2 regions of the Cytobacillus sp. C11.1 genome follow, and region 1 is predicted to be linked to the other one. Evidence: predicted binding sites of a transcription regulator. Region 1 holds the regulator's gene; the other holds the start of a gene.
What was found. Region 1 encodes LexA, which represses DNA repair genes until DNA is damaged. Its sites were predicted from a motif close to CGAACATATGTTCG; they were not measured.
Positions count from the first base shown of each region.

Region 1 (3,414 bases):
AAAAAGCCGGTTTGTTACTATTTTGACACAAAAAGACCCGGCATATGTAAAGAAAAGCGGAGATAGCCGGCAAATTATGCCAAGGTGGTCATCTCCGCTTTCTATTAAAAGAAGGAATACAACTGAATGTGTATCCCTTGCAATTATGATATTAATGAAGGCGGTTTTTATTTTGAAGATCTTTCAGTTTTTTAGGGGTTACGTCATTGCCCTTAGGATCAACGACCGTTACGCCTTTTAACGTATTTAACATCGAAGAGCGGAATGTCTCCAAATATTCTCTGCGGAGTGAAGATTGCTCCTTCGCTTCTTCTTCTGTTAAACGGGATTCTTTCGCCTTCTTTGCCAGTGCGTTAATTCGAGCAAGTTTTTCTTTTGGCAGCATGCTTAAGCTCCTTTATATCAAAAGTTAACCTTTGGATAATCTAAAAGAAAGTTTGGTTACACTACAAGTTTCACCAATTATAAATATTGAAACTCAAATGCCATCATACTAAAAAAGAGCACTTTTGACAAGAAAAGTGCTCTACTCTGCTAATGAATCAACATATTCTTTATATCTTCTATGTACGGTTGCTTTTGATATATTGTAGCCGAATCCCCTTAACGTTGCTGCGATTTCGGCGAAGGTGAGATCGTTTTTTCGAAGCCGGACAATTTCATCGATTGGGACTTCGATCCTTTCCCTGCCGGCATTGACTCCTTGATTACTAAGATTTTTCTCAGGATGGTATCCTTTTTCTACCGCTCTTTGCATACCCCGTTTAATTTTAATATTATGAAGCTTTCTTTGATACTCTTCTACCATTCCGACAATGCTCAATACCATGGAGTCCGATTCCGATAGCTGAAGCTTGCCGTAGTTGGAAATGCTGTAAAGCTGGACCTCTTCTTTAAAGATACAATGGAGGATGGCAATCTTGGCATTGCCGCGCCCAAGCCGTGTCTCATCCTGGATCAGAACTACATTAATATCCTTTTCTTTTATTAAATCCAGAAGCTCAAGTATCCCGTCTCTTTCTAAATCGTATCCGCTCGCCTGGTCGCGAATAACTTTCACCACTTCAAAACCATTCTCTTTTGCCAGGTTCAATAGCTCCTCTTCCTGTCTGGAGAGAGAGGTTTCCTGCGTTTCTTTAGTTGTGCTTACCCTGCAGTATATAATTGCTTTCATAATTTCTCCTTTAACTATTTGAGTTCAGAACTGGCAAGCTCGGTAAATGGCTGCCCTTCCGCAGCTTTAACAGGGATAACAATTTCATCACCTGGAAATATTCTTCCTCCGGCAATTCCATTGTTTTGTTCTACCCAGTTAATAAATTCATCTGCTGACAGTGAATGTTCAGCTGAGAAATCTTCAGCGATTTCCCAAAGGGAGTCACCTTCAGATACAGTAACTTTAACAAACTTTTCACTATCCGGCGTTTCCATTTGCAAAACTAATATTAATGATGCTGCCAAGCTTAAAATGAATAGAATAATAGCATAAGAATAAGAATCCCACAATTTTTTCAACATTATTAAACACCTCTGTTAGAATATATGTTCGCATTTGATGTTTTTATTATAGACCGAACACTTGTTTGATGTCAACGAAAATTCGAACTTATGTTTGTATCACCTGGTAATTGATGCTATAATAAAGACAAAGAAAATCATACGAGGTGCGTTAAAGATGGTGAAATTATCAAAAAGGCAGCAAGATATATTGGAATTTATAAAAGAAGAAGTAAAACTAAGAGGCTACCCGCCTTCTGTTAGAGAGATAGGAGAAGCAGTTGGGCTTGCTTCCAGCTCTACTGTCCACGGCCATCTCGCAAGGCTCGAAAGCAAAGGTTTGATCCGCAGGGACCCTACTAAGCCGCGTGCCATTGAAATTTTAGATTTGGACGAGTCTTCGCACATTCCAAAAGTTAGCGCAGTAAACGTGCCGATCGTTGGTAAGGTTACTGCCGGCCAGCCGATTACCGCGATTGAAAATGTGGAGGAATACTTCCCTCTCCCAGAAAGGCTGGCTCCAGCTGACGAGCATGTATTCATGCTTGAAATTATGGGAGAAAGTATGATTGAGGCTGGAATTCTGGATGGTGACTATGTAATCGTTAAGCAGCAAAGCACAGCTAATAACGGAGATATTGTTGTTGCCATGACTGAAGAAGACGAAGCGACCGTTAAACGATTTTTCAAGGAGAAAGATTATGTTCGCCTCCAGCCTGAAAATTCTACGATGGAACCTATTATCCTTCGAAATGTATCCATCCTTGGCAAGGTAATTGGAGTATATCGACATATTCATTAATAGACTTTCAAAAAGCAAGCATTTATGTTTGCTTTTTATTTTTTGAAAAATACTGATTATATACAGTTCTTATTACCTGATCCTATGAATAAAATCATACGATAGTACCAGTTACTTCTTACTTGGAAGGAAGTTACAGTAAAGTTTAACTATTTTATTTTCAGAAAATTCGGTATTTTTATGCATACTAATTTATACCATCTCCCTATATAATGGTAATACACCGAGAATCAACCTAAGGTCGCTTGTCCAAAATCTCGACTTTAGGAGTGTGAAGAAAATATGTTTTTGAACATTACCTTCGCTTTGTTGATTGGTGGGCTGGTCGGTGTCGTTGGACATATTCGGAAAGAAGGCAAAATGGTAAAACCCCGGAGGACAAAGAAATTCATCTACCTGGGGGTCTTGGAAGAAGTAATCATGGGGGCTTTAGCGGCTGTTTTTTTGGTCGTATCTTCAGATCCTGACTCTACCTTAAAGATTGTACTCCTTTCGGTTATTGCAGGATTTGGAGGAGATGCACTGCTGACATGTCTCGATTTCTTAAAGATCAGACATAAAGAATAGAGATTGGCAGAAAGAGTTCATATAGACAAAACCTCGTTCTTCATCGAACGGGGTTTTTTGTGTGACTGCATTAAACTGTTTTGCGTTTGTATTACAAATCCCGGTAAAGTATGATTTTTCCGCCAATTTATGATATTATTTCATCTGGGCAAATTCCATGAAAGTGGGAGACGCAAAGCCACGGGCCTAAAACGATTAAAGTCATGGCAGCCGGGCTGCTTATAAGACAATTCATACCAGAACAATTTGCCTAAATCAGCTATGAGAAGGGTGAAAAATGATTTATCCAACAGTGCTTAGCAAGGAGTCGAACTTGGTGCACATCGTAAAGGATCAAAACAGCTGTGTATGCGGATTTACATACAATGCCTTTACAACTTTCACCAAAAAGGATCTTAAAAAAATAAAATTCAAACCGGAAAAGGTTATCACCTGTCCGAACTGCAAATCCATCATTCAGTGATGGATTTTTTATATATTAGGCTATATTAAAGTTTGTTGTTAATGGCACTGCGTTTTGTAGCTTGAGGAGTGAAAACGCACTCGCA
Region 1 covers NZ_CM176935.1:4,148,453-4,151,866, forward strand. Annotated here, with positions in the region: gene AC3ZVC_RS20515 (DUF896 domain-containing protein) at 152-385, opposite strand; gene AC3ZVC_RS20520 (YneB family resolvase-like protein) at 527-1,174, opposite strand; gene yneA (cell division suppressor protein YneA) at 1,189-1,518, opposite strand; gene lexA (transcriptional repressor LexA) at 1,676-2,299, shown strand; gene AC3ZVC_RS20535 (DUF4257 domain-containing protein) at 2,582-2,866, shown strand; cyclic di-GMP riboswitch class I at 3,004-3,089, shown strand; gene AC3ZVC_RS20540 (hypothetical protein) at 3,144-3,329, shown strand.

Region 2 (3,414 bases), 620 kb from region 1:
GGATTATACAATGCTCCGGGCATATTAAAGCCCCTGCCGAAAAGCCTGCTACGGGGATACCTTCCCAATACATCTTCCTGATGCATTCACCAAGTCCTGTTTCCGCTATATAGCTCCTGTATTTTTCTGTTTCGCCGCCGCCAATTATGATTCCGGAGCAGGAGAGCAGTTCCTCAAAAAGTGAAGCTGACGGAGAAGAGGACAGCGGAAGATAGGTGAAATCTTTAACTCCGTATTGCTTTAAAGGCCTTGTATACTTGTCCATATAGTTTATCCAGCCTTCCCTTTCCAAAAAGAGTACTGCTACTTTGCTTGTAGAAACAGAAGAAAGCCCTGCAAATTTTCTTCCTGAAATTTCTCCGAAAGGCGGGTTGCCGCCCATTAAAAATAAATGCCTGTCACTCATGAGTCATTCTCCTAACTGTAAAAATAAAATCCCCCGCTTTTGGCGGGGGGCAACTTTAATTTGCTAAGTACCGAAACGTTTGGAAAGTTCCCTGTACTGATTTGATAAATGGATAAATGCCGGCTTGTTTCCTTCGTCAATGGCTGCGTCCACTTTTTTCATTAATTTTTCTTTTTCTGTGTTCAGCAGGATCTCAGAAATCAGCATGTCAATGTAAAGGTCAAGAACAAAGGACTCTTTCTGCTGCTTGCGCTTCATGGCGCTCGCTTTCATTAATTCGGTGTATGATTTTTCCTTCATGGAAATCACCCCTGATGCTTTTTAATATTATATGGAATTCCTTCTGAATATTCAACTAAGTTTTTTAAATTTTTAGAAAATATTTTCGTGGATGTCGAAAATGTGAATAATTTAGCAACTATTATCGAAAATTAGTAATTTTTAGATTAATTGGTGTTATTATGAAAAAGCGGCGGTATACAAGAAAAGGAGATGAAAAAATGAGAAGCCCAAATACTCAGCTAATCGAAGAATATGAAATCAATCCAAATACGATGATTATCAAGCCTCTCCCTTATGGCCTTAAGGTTTATTCACAAATTTGGGAGCTTGATGAAGAATTGACTTCCCCATTTAAACCCATCGAAATTATTAAAAAAAGCTGCAGGTTTTTCGGTTCAAGCTATGAAGGCAGAAAAGAGGGAACGCGACAATTGACCGGAATAACCCACAAGGCTCCGATTACAATTGACCCCACAAACTTCATTTATTTTTTCCCAACAACCTCTCCAAGCAATCCTGAATGCATTTGGATCGCACAGGAGCATATTCTCTATTACAAGCGGACTGATGACGGAAATACCGAGGCGGTTTTCAAAAATAAGCAAAGTTTTATTCTTCCAGTGTCTTATAATACTTTTAATAACCAGCTGCTGAGGACAGCATTGCTAAAAACAACTCTAATAAGCAGGATAGAAGAATCAGAGAGAAAGGCAATATACTTTTTAAATGGTTCCAGAAGTTTGAATGCTTCGGAGAGAGCGGGAGCTTATGGTGCAAGAAGGGATTAGGGATAGCAGGATAAGCGAGAAGCATGCATGTTTTCATGCTTCTGTTTTTCCGTGTATATTACAATATTAAAAGCAGGCTCTTCCCATTACAAATTTATCGAACTAATTTGCTTTTAGGTTTTTGCCAGTTCCGGCCACATGCCTTTTAAACAGATAATATACCATTAGCTCCTGAACTTTGTTGCGGATGCGGGGATTAAAGTAATTATGATGCTCCTCGTAGCCTTTATAAAGAAACATGAACATGGTAAACGCGTCATCTCGTTTAATTTCATGAACCTTGAGCTGGTTTTTGTTCATATAGCGTTTGACTTCTGACAGTTCATTTTGTATGACTTTCAGGGTTTCTTCAACTAAATCCAGATAAGGCTGTTTTAGTTTGAATGGGCTTTTATTAATAACAATCAGATCACGGTTTAAAATGGTTAATACCATTGGCAAATAGATAGCCTGTTCCATTACGTTACGGTCTTCCTCAGGAATTCTCGTCATAATCTTTCTACTCCCTTAATCAAAAGTTGCCTGCTATTACACGAGCTTGCAAGTTTCATCCAAATAATCTTTTTAGAACAAATGTTCTTATTTAATTTTACAAAGGAAAGCTTCTCCTTGCAAGAGCCTTTATTTGTCGAATCAGTTGAAAGCAGCTGCTATCCTCATCATTTCCATTTCGCAAAAAAAGTTTCACCTATTTGCAGAATGAGAAGGGATTTTATTTCCAATGTCGAAATAAGTAGAACAGCATAGTTAGGAAGGATGAAAGAAATGACACAAAAGAGAACAATACAACCCGAAGATTTATGAGTTAAAGTCGGTTGCCGACCCGCAGTTATCCTCAGATGGCTCCGATTTGGTATATGTTGAAACGAAAATGTTAGAAGATAAAAATACATATAGCTCGAATTTATTCTATATTAATACCGGTGAAAAGAATAAACCGGTCCAATGGACGTATGGTGAACATAAAAATCATTCACCTCGCTGGTCTCCAGATGGACAAACGCTTGCATTCGTATCCGATAGGAGCGGCAATCCGCAGATTTATATTATGAACATAACAGGCGGTGAAGCGCGCCAGGTGACCCAAAGCACAAATGGCGCTTCCAATCCAATTTGGTCACCGGACGGAAAGAAGCTTGCTTTTAATGTTTCTTTGAAGCCAGATGAAGAAGCGGGGAAAGCGGAAAAACAGGAAAAGCAAGATGAGAAGCCGGTTCCGCTTGAAATTAATAAAATGAAACACAAATCCGATGCTCAGGGATTTTGGAGTGGAAGATACAGCCAAGTGGCAGCTGTAGATATAGAGACTGGCATGATTGAACAGCTAACTTCAGGTGAGCATGACTATCAGGTGCAAAGCTGGTCCCCGGATGGAAAATCAGTGGCTGTAACGGCTGATTTAAGCGAAGAAAAAGATTTTTCTTTCGTAAGCGATGTTTATCTCGTCAATCCTGAAACAAAAGAAATGAAAAAGGTGACGAACGGCAAAGGTTATTTTGGTAATGCAACATGGTCACCAGATGGAAAATATCTGGGTATGTTCGGACACGAAAGAGAATATGAAAATGCCACACATACAAAGGTATGGATTTACGGTCTTGAAACTGAAAACATACAGTGCCTGACTGCGGATTCTGATATTTTGGCAGGGGATTATGCAATCGGAGATTTCCAGCAGGGTGTAGTGACACCGGGAATTCTTTGGGCAGAGGACAGCAGGAGTTTTTATTTCCTGGCCACGGACAATGGCAATACAGTTGTTTATTATGGCTCTTTGGAGGGCGAATTGTACCCGGCGCTGCTGGATCAGCAGCATGTGTATGGTTTGACTACCGGCGGAAACATCAACCAGGCAGTCGTAGCCATCAGCAAGCCTGCATATCCCGGCGATTTATTTTTGCTGAACGTTCCAACGGGAGAATTAGAACAGCTGACATA
Region 2 covers NZ_CM176935.1:4,769,488-4,772,901, reverse strand. Annotated here, with positions in the region: gene AC3ZVC_RS23585 (Type 1 glutamine amidotransferase-like domain-containing protein) at 1-406, opposite strand, end outside; gene AC3ZVC_RS23580 (IDEAL domain-containing protein) at 470-706, opposite strand; gene AC3ZVC_RS23575 (competence protein ComK) at 907-1,476, shown strand; gene AC3ZVC_RS23570 (YhjD family protein) at 1,579-1,968, opposite strand; gene AC3ZVC_RS23565 (S9 family peptidase) at 2,327-3,414, shown strand, end outside.
Region 2: AC3ZVC_RS23570 (YhjD family protein) is a predicted target of LexA. The motif match lies at 2,043-2,056, and genes of this name have one in related genera.